3 regions of the Bartonella sp. LJL80 genome follow, and region 1 is predicted to be linked to each of the others. Evidence: predicted binding sites of a transcription regulator. Region 1 holds the regulator's gene; each other region holds the start of a gene.
The links. The regulator PhoB, encoded in region 1, activates phosphate uptake and scavenging genes when phosphate is short. The targets are predictions, from matches to a motif close to TGTCATNNANCTGTCAT.

Region 1 (4,218 bases):
CGGCGAGCCGATTTCAGAGGTTGAAGAAAAGCCCGTTCCACAAGGAAATGTCGCCGGTGAACGTTATTCGCCGACACAACCTTATTCGGTTGGTATGCCGTCATTTGGCAATGCCACATTGACCGAAGCGGATATGTGGGGTGCAACGCCATTCGATCAGCTTTTGTGCCGTATCGAATTCCGCAAAATGCGTCATCAGGGCGTATTCACACCACCCGGCCTCGACTATTCGCTACAAATGCCGGGCTCTCTCGGTGGGATGAATTGGGGCTCTGTTTCCACAGACCCAACGTTGAACTATGTCTTTATCAACGATATGCGCCTTGGCCTTGCCAACTATCTGGTCGAGCGCAAAGACATTCCAGCCAGCGCGTCTGGTATTGAAATGGGTATTGTTCCCATGGATGGAACACCGTTTGGTGCGATGCGTATGCGTTTCCTTTCACCACTCGGCGTACCGTGTCAAAAGCCGCCTTTCGGCACCATGTCGGCTGTGGATTTGAAAACGCGCAAAATAGTTTGGCAGGTTCCTGTCGGCACTGTGCAAGACACAGGCCCGATGAACATGGCGCTTGGCGTTCCTGTTCCGATCGGTATGCCAACCCTCGGTGCCTCGATGGCTACGCAATCCGGCCTTGTTTTCTTCGCTGGAACACAAGACTTCTATTTGCGTGCTTTTGACAGCCGCACCGGTAAGGAAGTCTGGAAATCACGTCTGCCAGTTGGCAGCCAAGGTGGCCCGATGACCTATGTTTCACCGGAAACCGGCAAGCAATATATCGTCATTACCGCCGGCGGTGCGCGTCAAAATCCAAAGCGTGGTGATTACGTCATTGCCTATGCTTTGAAAGATTAATCAACATTTCAATCGTTAAACAGATAAAACCCACCGCGCTTAACCGCGGTGGGTTTTTCTTTGGCAGACCGACAGCCGAGCCTTCATAGCAAGTTTGGTGTTTGATGAACCAAACATGTGCTCAAGGTTCTGTTTTTGAGCATTTTTTATCCGATAGGAGCAGGATAAAGAATTGATCCGGTGAATCAATTCTCCTGCGGATGCGCTTCACACTTTTCGGAAAATGCTCTAGAGCCGGATCCATTTATCTGAACGAACTGGATTGAATAAAAAGTAAGTCCCCACGGTCGCAGACGGCGCCTGCATTGACTTGGATCCTATGTCTGAATTTATATTGTTTAACTACAATGCGATCATGCTTGGTCGCACAATTTTTACTCGGCCCCTATCGTCGAGCAAGAAGGCTCAACAAGACCAATATTGAATAGCGTTTTCTAACTCTCATGAATGAATAGACGCTGCTTCAAGCTCAACCGGAAATTGCTTGCCGTTGAAAATCATCGTCAAAACGAAGACTATCCGATGATTGCAAGTTGAAAATTGCAGCCGTTGGCTGTCTGATATTAGAGCGGTACCCGATTGATGTGAAACATCAATTGGATAAGATACCGCGACAAATCAAAAACTTGAGACGCGCCGGCCGGATAGCATCAGGTCGAAAAGCGCTCTAAGGCCCAGTGAACAATCAGGCGCACGCAATCCGACGGATGTGAAACGAGAGATATCGCGCAACAAGCGGCGGTTTATTAAAACCGTCGCGTTTTTTCCTGCTTTTGTAGGATCGCTCCGATTTCATCGACTTTTTGTTTCGATGGCATCGCATAGCCAAGAGCAACTGAACTGGTTTGCATGCGATCAACCGGCGCTGGCGTCGGTGTCGGCACAAAGCGATAATCTGCCTGAGCGACCATGACCGGCGCAGGTGCCGGTTCAACCTGATTAACCAAAGCGGGTGCTGGCTCTGCTTGCGCCACCATGACTTGTGCCGGCTCCGCTACAACTTTCGGAGCAGAGGTTTGGGTGCGGCCCGGCGTTGTAAACTGCGGCACATTTCCGCTACGCTCTTGCGAGAACGCAAATGCGACATCATAAGGCGCATCGTTGACCGGGACTTGCAATTGGCCGTCACGGCCGCGTTTTTCATAAAATGCATTGCCACCGGCAACCTGCACATAATGCATGTTTTTATACGGGAAGGTCATTCCAGCCGTGTGGAAGAACATCGCATTCTTACTCTTTTTTGCCCGTTCGCCCCGCAAAACCGCATCAGCAGCTTCTTCAACACGCGCTACCGAAGCAGATTCAGTCATGGGACGCGTCAGCACACCAGGAGCAAACTGGTTAGGCTGTCCGACCACACCGCAAATTGTTTTAGGATAGGCTGTCGAGTTGACGCGGTTCATCACAACTGTGCCGACAGCAACCATACCATCACGGCTAGAGCGGTTGGATTCAAAATACATCGCGCGCATAAGGCAGGTTCGTTCCGTCAATGGGTAGGCGACTGTTTTGCTTTTCTTTTTATGACCAAAAGAATCAAACCCGGCGTGGTTTGAAGCACAGCCGGTCACAACCAGAGGTGCCAATACAACAGCGGCAATACCTGCCCAGCGGACTTTCAACATTTTACGCAACTTCGATCTCATGCTTTGTTACCATTCCCGCATGCGCTAACACACAGACAAATGAAGGCAAAATAAAGGCAACCGATAAGAACCGCCACATTCTTGACAAATTCTTGAAAAGTAAGCCTTTTTCGCAAAAGACTATGCAGAGAAAACCTTTAAAAAAACATTAACCGAATGCGTATCCTGCACCTCTCACAGTACGAATGAGATCAATTTCACCTTCATTGATGGCCAAACGTAAACGCCGAATATGCACATCCACCGTACGATCATCGACAAAATTGTCACTACCCCAGACATTATCGAGAAGTTGGGCACGGGAAAAAACGCGGCCTGGGGCGCGCATGAAAAACTCCAGTAATTTGAATTCGGTGGGGCCTAAACGCAGTTCGTCATCGCCCCGGAACACTTTATGCTTGTGCCGGTCGAGTATCAGACCACCTGCCTGCAAACTATCAGCAAGCACATCAGGATTGGCACGGCGCAGAAGTGCCTTAATGCGCGCAATGAGTTCCGGCATTGAAAAAGGCTTCACGATAAAATCGTCCGCACCTACATTCAGGCCGCGTATCCGTTCATCCTCTTCACCGCGCGCTGTCAACATGATGATTGGCAATTGTTTGGTTGCAGGCCGATTGCGCAAGCGTCGGCACAGTTCGATCCCCGAAAGCCCGGGCAACATCCAGTCCAGCACCAACAGGTCTGGAATGTTATCTTCAAGCTCGTATTCGGCTTCTTCACCATCACTGATGGTACGAACGAAATATCCTTCCGCTTCGAGATTGTAACGCAAAAGCGTAATCAACGCTTCCTCGTCTTCGACAACGGTAATCGTTGGCTTATGCGTCATCGGGGAAATCCCTCTATTCGCTGCTGAGGGCATCGACGCCCACCTTATAAGTCAGGTCATCACGCGGACGTTCCGTCGACATATAGGTGCCGGTTATGATGTAATGCAACGTTTCGGCGATATTGGTGGCATGATCGCCAATACGCTCGATGTTCTTGGCACAGAACAACAAATGCGTGCATGCAGTGATGTTGCGCGGATCTTCCATCATATAGGTCAGAAGCTCACGGAAGAGCGAGGTATACATCGCATCAATCTCGTCATCACGTTCACGCACGGCATCAATACGTTCCAACGAACGGCTTGCATATGCATCGAGCACTTCCTTGAGCTGGTTGAGAGCGAGAGAGGCAAAGGCTTCAAGACCACGATAGAAGGTCGCCGGTTGACGGGTTTCTGCAATTGCCGGCGCACGTTTGGCAATGTTTTTACCCATGTCACCAACCCGTTCAAGATCGGCAGAGATACGGATTGCGCCAATAATTTCGCGAAGATCAACCGCCATCGGCTGCCGCTTGGCAATAATGGTCACGGCTTTTTCGTCGATATCACGTTCACTTTCATCGAGGAACATATCATCGGCGATAACTTCGCCCGCAAGACGTAAATCGTCATGGACGATGGCTGCGACAGCCCGTTCGATCATACGTTCGGCATGGCCGCCCATTTCAGCAATCTTGGCTTCCAGATATTTCAGTTCTTCATCGAATGAACGAACGGTATGGTTTGTAGGCATTGTCATTCTCCTGAATTCCAATTAGGGCAATTCTAGATCAAGTGTGACACAGTTTTCGGTATAGAATTGCGATAAAACAAAAACTTCGAGCGCATCCGCTGTTTACTATTAGTTGGACACACTCTAGCCGAAACGGCCCGTAATATAG
Region 2 (4,218 bases), on a different contig from region 1:
TTTCGGTCTTTTCTTGGTTGAATCAAAAATACTGACGAGTATGTTCAGCTCATGAAGAAGGAGCGCTTGGGTGCGACTTTTTCGGTTAAGGGGATCGGGGAACAGCTTGCTGAACTTCATTACCCCGACCCAATTTAAACTTTGACTGGAGGTCAGATATGAACATTAAGAGCCTTCTTCTCGGCTCCGCTGCAGCCCTCGTTGCAGTTTCTGGTGCCCGCGCAGCTGACGTTGTTGTTGCCGAGCCAGAACCCGTAGAATACGTTCGCGTTTGCGACGCTTATGGTGCAGGTTACTTCTACATTCCTGGTACCGAAACTTGCATGCGCATTTCCGGTTATGTCCGTGCAGACATCAAGGGCGGCGACAATGTTGGCGCACGTCAGCGTGGCGATATCGACCGTGACACATATGCATGGCGCACACGTGCAACACTTCGTTTCCATACAGCTTCGGAAACCGAACTTGGCACTCTTCGCACTTTCATCGAGCTGCGTTCGCAGTGGGATAAGGGCGCAGAATGGGGTAGCAATGGCGATTCCGCTTCTGGTCAGCTTCGCTTCGCTTACATCGAACTCGGTGGTTTGCGCGTTGGTTTGGACGAGTCAATCTTCAACCATTGGACAGGTTACTATGGTAACGTCATCAACGACGATATCGTAAACCCAATGGCTTACACACGTACGAACGTTATCAGCTACACATTCAACAATGGTAACGGTTTCTCCGCTATCTTGGGTGTTGAGCAGGGTAACGATGATGGCGACAGCTATGGTGAAAGCTACTACCGTGTAGCTGGCAACGACAGCGACATCTTCTACAAAGGCCATGTTCTTGATCAGCGTATCGACGACTACACACCAAACTTCGTTGGTGGTTTGAAGTTCGTTCAGGGTTGGGGCGGCATCTCTGCAGTAGCAGCATACGACGCTTATTATGAAGAATGGGCTGGTAAAGTTCGTTTGGACTTGAACGTGACTGATCAGTGGAACGTTTGGGTAATGGGTGGCTACAAGTCAGCTGACGACCGTTATGCTGATGACGACACCTACGGCGTTAACGGATATCGCTACAATGCGAACCGTAACCTTACAACACTTGGCGTTTACCGTCAGATCAACTCGATCTATGGTGACTGGGGTGGCGATTGGGCTGTTTGGGGTGGTACAACCTTCAAATTCAACCCGAAGACAAGCTTCAACGCACAGGTATCTTACGATGACACAGATACATTCGCTGCTTCCGTTAACGTGAAGTACGAATTGGTTCCTGGTTTGGTTATCACTCCAGAGTTGACCTACGTATCTTGGGATAACGATTTCAGCATGCGTAGCTACGATCGTACATTCCAAATCAAGGACTCTATGAAGGGTCAGGATGCTTTCCAGGGTATGGTTCGTATTCAGCGCTCGTTCTAATCCTTTAGGATTAAACAAAGAAAAACCGGTAGTTTTGCTACCGGTTTTTTTTATTTCTAGGTTTTTTCGTATTGTTATTTGCTCCGCATATAACGTTTGATATTTGCTATAATCTTAAGCTCAACAGTGCGCTTTAAAACTGCAAAATCTATAAGATGGCGCACTAGCAAAACTTATTGTTTTGGATGTTGTGTTCACCAATCTGCGAGATTTAGATGCTATAGCTGTTTTTTTTGCAGAGCTCCGGCTGTTGCCATTAACAGAGGTTTTTCAAAACAGTTTCGATCAGACCGTTATAAAGACATTATAGACGCGCCGTGTCGCCTTTCCCTTCCATAGAAACCGCCGTCGTTTGGACTTAAAATCATCATGCATTTCTAAAGTTTTTTCTTCTACGGACATGATAATTACATTGACTTAAGGCAAAACGAGCAACGAGTTTTCGCTCCGCGGTTGATCAAGTCAGCTGCTGAGATCCAATCGCAACACATGCGTAGAGATTTAAACGATCCGCGTATTTGCAGATGTTATTCAGTACGAAGCTAATGCATGAAAACCATAAAGCATTCTACCTGTCATCAACATGTCATGTAATTAGGTAATGCAGACACAATCCAGGTGGCAAATAAAAGGTGTGTCATGCTTTATCGTATCTCCGTTTCGGCAATCGCGCTGCTTCTTACTGGCAGCTTTGCGAATGCCGAAACTTCATTTAATCGAATTTCCAGCTTTGCTGTGCATAAGAATCTATCCGTCAATGAAAAGCCAGAGCAGAAAACATCAGCCGAGATAATTTCTGCAAGCGATGACGGAACTAAGCTTGTTTATTCAGATAGTCCTGGTAAGCGCGTTGGTTTCATCGACATTACAAATCCAAACAATCCAAAGCCGTTGGGTACCACTCTTTTGGATGGTGAACCGACGTCTGTAGTGTTTGTACGAGATAAAGTATTTGCTGCCGTCAACACTTCCAAATCTTACACGGAGCCATCGGGACGGCTCGCAATCATCAATGCACATGATAAGAGCGTTCAGAAATATTGCGAATTGGGAGGACAACCAGATTCTATCGCGCTCTCTCCCGACAAAACACGCATCGCTATTGCAATTGAAAACGAACGCAACGAAGACATGAATGATGGTGAGCTTCCCCAACTTCCCGCTGGCTTCCTGATTCTCGGAAGAATAGCGGACGATACTGTTGATTGTGCTTCACTGATCAAAGTCGATCTGACAGGCTTAGCCGCAATAGCTGCGGATGATCCAGAACCCGAATTTGTCAGCTTTAACACGGCCAATCAAGTGGCCGTAACTCTACAGGAAAATAATCACATCGTGATTGTTGATGGCAATGATGGCAGGCTTTTGTCTCACTTTTCGGCCGGAAAAGCCGATCTTAAAAATGTTGACATGAAAAAGGACGGCAAACTATCATTTTCGCAAAATGCTGAGGGTATATTGCGCGAGCCAGATGCTGTGAAGTGGCTGGACGACAACCGCCTAGTCATTGCCAATGAGGGCGATTATCACGGTGGATCTCGCGGTTTTTCCATTTTCGACAAAAATGGGACGCTGCTCTATGAGAGTGGTGCTTCTTTTGAACATGCTTTGGCACAGGTTGGGCATTTTCCTGAAGGGCGAGCTGATAAAAAAGGCGTTGAACCCGAGGGGCTGGAAGTCGCCAAGTTTGGTACGACACCATATCTTTTTGTACTGTCGGAACGTGGCTCCGCTGTGGGCGTCTATACGCTTAACGGCGATACGCCTAAACTCAAACAAATCCTACCCTCAGGCATCGCACCGGAATCAGCCGTTGCCATCCCGTCGCGTCATTTGCTGGTAACGGCCAATGAAAGTGACTTGGCTGACGAAGGCGGCGCCCGCTCGCATGTAATGATCTATGAGTTGCAAAATGGGAATGCTGTCTATCCGACACTGACTTCGGCAATTCAAAATGAGGTACCAATTGGCTGGGGCGCTCTATCCGGTTTGACAGCTTCCCCCTCAGACCCCAACATTCTTTATGCGGTTAGCGATTCAATCTATGCGAATGCGCCGACTATTTACACCATTGATGCATCTCAAAAGCCGGCAAGGATCGTCAAATCCGTGATTGTATCGGAAAAAGGCGAACCAGCGATAAAACTCGATCTTGAAGGTATAGCATCTGATGGGGACGCCGGTTTCTGGCTTGTTTCAGAGGGCAATCCAGAAAAACAGGTCGATAATGCATTGTTACATGTTAATAAAGATGGCGCTATCGACGAGAAAATCTCGTTGCCAGACGAATTGACAAAGCACCAAACGAAATATGGCTTGGAAGGTATCGCGCTGCTAGGGCATGGGGATAATCTGACCATTTGGCTCGCTGTCCAAAGACCTTGGAAAGATGATCGGGACAATACAACAAAGCTTCTCGCTTATAAACCGGCAACAAAAGAATGGCGTTTTGCGTCCTATCCGTTGGAAAAGACGAAAGAAGGTTGGGTTGGCGTTTCAGAATTGGCGAGCCATAACGGATATCTCTACGTATTGGAGCGCGACAATCTGGTCGGCGACAAAGCTGAAATCAAGCGGTTATATCGTGTAAATTCGGACACTCTTAAAACAGCACCGATGGGAAAAAAAGCCGAAGTCGTGACAAAGGAACTGGTCTACGATTTCCTACCCGATTTACAGACCCTGAATCATGGCTATGTGCTGGACAAGCTTGAAGGATTTACTTTTGCTTCAAATGGTAAAGCGTACGCCGTTACAGACAATGATGGGGTGAAAGATTCTTCGGGCGAAACACTCTTCT
Region 3 (4,218 bases), on a different contig from region 1:
TCAAATCCGCTCCTTTGCGGGAAGCTTGATGGAAGTGGGTGTTGGACGTTGGACAGCAGACGACCTGCAAGCGGCGTTGGAAGCCAAAGACCGTAAACGTTGTGGTGTCGTGGCTCCGCCTTCCGGCCTATATCTGACACAAGTCGACTATTGAGCTATGGGATTCGGCCTGATTGTCGCCGGTTAGAGTGAATCCGTTTTGGATAGAGTCACGGATTCATTCCCACTCGTTATTTTATGGTATTTTCCGGACGAAAAAATCATGCAACTCTTTCTGGTAATACTGCACCGGAAAGACAACTCGGTTATTGCGGTTCGCTACATGTACCCTTGTCTGCCAGTGGTTGGCCTTGAAGGCGATAATACAACTTCTCCGGATCGGCGACAGCACCCAAATCATCATAGAGTTTGCGTGCAGCAGCATTTCCCCTGCCAGTCACCCAGTCGATACGCGAGAAGCCGCGCTTGATCGCCGAAGAAGCGACTGTCTGGATAAGGCGTCTGCCGATACCCTGATTGCGTTTTTCCTCGGCAACGAATAGTTCTTTCAAATAAAGGCCGCATGAAACGCCCGGACCGGGAAAAAGACAAAGCAATGCAAAACCGCATATATTGTCATCGAGATCGACTGCCACCCATAGCTCGAAAGAAACCGGCATATTTTGTAAGTCCGCGCATATCGTATCGTAGCTCTGCAACGGGATTTTATGGAATTGCTGAAGTGCTATGACTAAACGCGCAACACCATCCCGGTCGCTTTCGCGGTATAGTCGGCACGTTACGCTATCCAAAGCCATTAATTCACCCTTTCATGTTCAGCCCATATTGCGTCTATCGTTTATATGCTGGATGTCACCATTTTGGTGCATCAAAAAAAACTGCCCGGCCTGTTTTGCTGTTTGAACAGATCAATCAAAATCCCTTAAGCTATCAAACACGCCAATGCTTTTGCGATTCGTAAGGGTCACGCGTCTAAAAGACGCGCCATGCCAAGATCGACCAGGAGAATACTGTCGGGACATTGCTGCTCCCGACAGATGCTATATGCAGAAAATCCGGAAGACCTAATCGAAACGATAGGCTTGCACAGCGTTATAATTGGCGACCGCCTGTTGGAACCCCGAACTGTTTATAATTTTGTTCACTTCATCCTCACGAAAACCGCGATAGACCAAATTTCTATAAACGGTTGTTGCGCCATCGCCTTTTGCGCTAATCGCTGCAGGCACCTGCGCATTCGATGCTCTTTGACTATTTGCCCGGGTCTGCATGCCTTCTTGCAAAAGTTTCATCTCGTGGAATGGCAGCGGTATGCCATTAATGCTCAATGAAGGAATCTTGGACGACATTGGCATGTAACCTTCGGCCTTCCCTTTGGAGCGGAAATAGTTGCAATCATCTTGCGGTATAGTGACTTCTGCGGGTTTTGTTGTCCGACGATTTTGATTGATTTGGTCTGCCACGGTGCATTCCGATAGCATATAGGTAAATTGCAGTTTGGATAATTGCGCTTGCTTGATTTGCATTTCTGGCGAAAGCTGTTGCTTTGAACTACAACCTACCAGAGACAGAGAAACCGTAATAGCTAGTGATACATGAATGGCGACATGACGCATTGATAAACCCTCCCGACTTTCAATTCTCGCGCTCTTACGCGTTTATAATTGGAAGCGCAACGGTAAAACGAGCGCCTTTTCCCGGTTTGGATTGAATCGTCAGCCTGCCGCTATGATGTGTAAGGATGTGTTTGACAATGGCCAGCCCAAGACCGGTGCCTTTATGCGAGCGGCTTGCCTCCGCATTGACCCGATAAAACCTTTCCGTCAGGCGCGGAATATGCTCCTCAGCAATACCGGGGCCGAAATCACGCACCATGACAGCCACTTGTGCGGCATCGACATTGGCCCCAATTTCAACTTTGCCACCGGTTTGACCGTATTTACAGGCGTTTTCAATCAGGTTTTGGAAAAGCTGGATAAGATCATCACGGCGCCCGAAAACCTGTACCGGCAGCTTTGGCAGATCCAATGTCAGTTGAACACCCAATTGTTGTGAAAGCGGCGAGAGTGTCTCGACGACATGCGTTAGTACACCACGGATATCGACCGGCTCTGCACCATCAAGACCGCTTTTCATCTCTAATCTGGAAAGAGAAAGAAGATCGTCAATCAGACGCGACATCCGTTCAGCCTGCTCTTGCATGATAGACAGAAACTTGTCGCGCGCCGCCGCATCATCCTTGGCCGGACCACGGATTGTTTCGATAAAGCCACGCAATGACGTTAAAGGCGTGCGCAACTCATGGCTGGCATTGGCAATAAAATCCGACCGCATACGCTCCAACATGCGGGTTTCAGTCCGATCACGAAAGATGCATAAAGTATGGTTGCCGTCCAATGGCACAAACAGAACGATGAAGAAACGTTCGTTGTTTTTCTTGTCAAGATAATCCACCTTGACCGTCTGGCGCATTTGCAGGCATCTGCGCGCCGCATTGACAAGTTCGGGCGCGCGAAACCGCGTGATAAAATTTTGTCCAGCATTGACGCCGGAGAAAATTTCACCGGCCATTTTGTTCAAAAACACAATGTCGCTATTGCCATCGAGAAAAAACAAGCCGTCGGGAAGCGCATCGGCAAGTGCGTGTACGTCAAGCATGCTGTTATGCTCACTGGAGGGGGCGACGGGCTGGTTGAGCTGTCCGGTTGCTCCCTCAGGATCGACCGGTCTCTGCCACCAAAATGCCATACCGAATACCAGCAATGAAAGCGGTGCCGCAACCATTGCAGGAAGGAGCGCGATAGCACAAAGCACAATCAATCCGCCTGCCACACACCATAATAAGCGCTTGTTTTCCATTTTTATGTCCTTGCAGCAGAAATGCCGATTTTCTTTTTTACACGAGGCCCTATAATCGCGCTTGATTGGTTGCATGCAGCATAAAGCCAGTATGATAATTATTACAGTTTTTTTACAACTATATGACACGGCAAAATAGATGGATTGTATTGCGAAATTGATGAAACAATCTATAGCGATAGCATCTGGCCGATAAAGGGGACGATCGTGGCGACAAAACCGAAGAAAACGACGGTGGATAAAGACGGTGCGGGCATAAAGCTGACAATCGGCGGCAAGAAGCGCGTTTTCGACATCAATCAACCCAAAATCCCCGATTGGATAGAAAAGAATGCTCTCGCATCTGGCGGCTACCCTTATGACAAACGCATGCCACGTAAAGAGTATGAAGAAACATTGATAGCCTTGCAGATAGAGCTGGTGAAACTGCAGACATGGCTGCAACAAACCGGCGAGCGGGTCATCGCGCTGTTTGAAGGCCGAGATGCCGCGGGTAAAGGCGGCACCATCTTTACGCTGCGCCAATATATGAATCCGCGCTCGGCACGCAATGTTGCACTGCCCAAACCCGATGAAACCGAAGACGGGCAATGGTATTTCCAACGCTATGCCCGTCATTTTCCTACCCATGGTGAAATTGTCACCTTTGACCGCTCTTGGTATAATCGCGCCGGGGTTGAATCGGTGATGGGTTTTGCCAGCCCTGCCCAGGTAGAAAATTTTCTTGCTGAAGCACCGACATTCGAGCGGCTGCTTGTGTCCGACGGCATCCGGTTTTTCAAAATCTGGCTTGATATCGGGCAGGAAATGCAGCTCAAACGCTTTCATGACCGCCGCCACAGCCCGTTGAAACATTGGAAATATTCGAAGATGGACGAGGCGGGCATGGCTATGTGGGACGCCTACACCAAAGCGTCAGAACGTATGATTGAACGCACCCACTCGGCAATGGCTCCGTGGACAATCGTTAAGTCAAATGACAAAAGGCGTGCAAGGCTGGCGGTCATCCGAAGAATTTTGCTCTCCATTCCCTATGCCGACCGCGATATCAAAGCGATTGGACCGGAAGACGAAAAGATTATCGGAATAGGGCCGGAATTTCTCAGTCAAACCAGTTGAAGTGATGGTGAAATTGCGCAATGACTGAACCCGTGACGAGGCGATTGCGTGGCTGCCATGCAATCCGCTACAGCGACAGTTTTGCGATGTGGTCTATATGGAAAAAGACACGCCGTATCAGGTTTGACAAAGGCGATAGATTAAGGAGCTGATATATGTTGCACGCGTTTCGAGGAAAGCAACATATGTTGATCATGAAGATGCATTCTTTTGCCATTCTCTATCGACTATTTATCGCGG

Region 2: the regulator PhoB is predicted to act here: its motif matches at 1,992-2,008, upstream of ACYSNS_RS05580 (esterase-like activity of phytase family protein).
Region 3: the regulator PhoB is predicted to act here: its motif matches at 2,971-2,987, upstream of ppk2 (polyphosphate kinase 2).

Annotation. Positions count from the first base shown of each region.
Region 1 is NZ_JBTXLM010000008.1:7,675-11,892, reverse strand. It holds gene ACYSNS_RS11915 (membrane-bound PQQ-dependent dehydrogenase, glucose/quinate/shikimate family) at 1-856, shown strand, start outside; gene ACYSNS_RS11910 (cell wall hydrolase) at 1,603-2,502, opposite strand; gene phoB (phosphate regulon transcriptional regulator PhoB) at 2,651-3,334, opposite strand; gene phoU (phosphate signaling complex protein PhoU) at 3,348-4,070, opposite strand; gene pstB (phosphate ABC transporter ATP-binding protein PstB) at 4,194-4,218, opposite strand, start outside.
Region 2 is NZ_JBTXLM010000002.1:288,986-293,203, reverse strand. It holds gene ACYSNS_RS05585 (porin) at 159-1,418, shown strand; gene ACYSNS_RS05580 (esterase-like activity of phytase family protein) at 2,058-4,218, shown strand, end outside.
Region 3 is NZ_JBTXLM010000001.1:750,387-754,604, reverse strand. It holds gene truA (tRNA pseudouridine(38-40) synthase TruA) at 1-154, shown strand, start outside; gene ACYSNS_RS03380 (GNAT family N-acetyltransferase) at 306-797, opposite strand; gene ACYSNS_RS03375 (hypothetical protein) at 1,065-1,616, opposite strand; gene phoR (phosphate regulon sensor histidine kinase PhoR) at 1,651-2,859, opposite strand; gene ppk2 (polyphosphate kinase 2) at 3,067-3,978, shown strand; gene ACYSNS_RS03360 (transporter substrate-binding domain-containing protein) at 4,173-4,218, shown strand, end outside.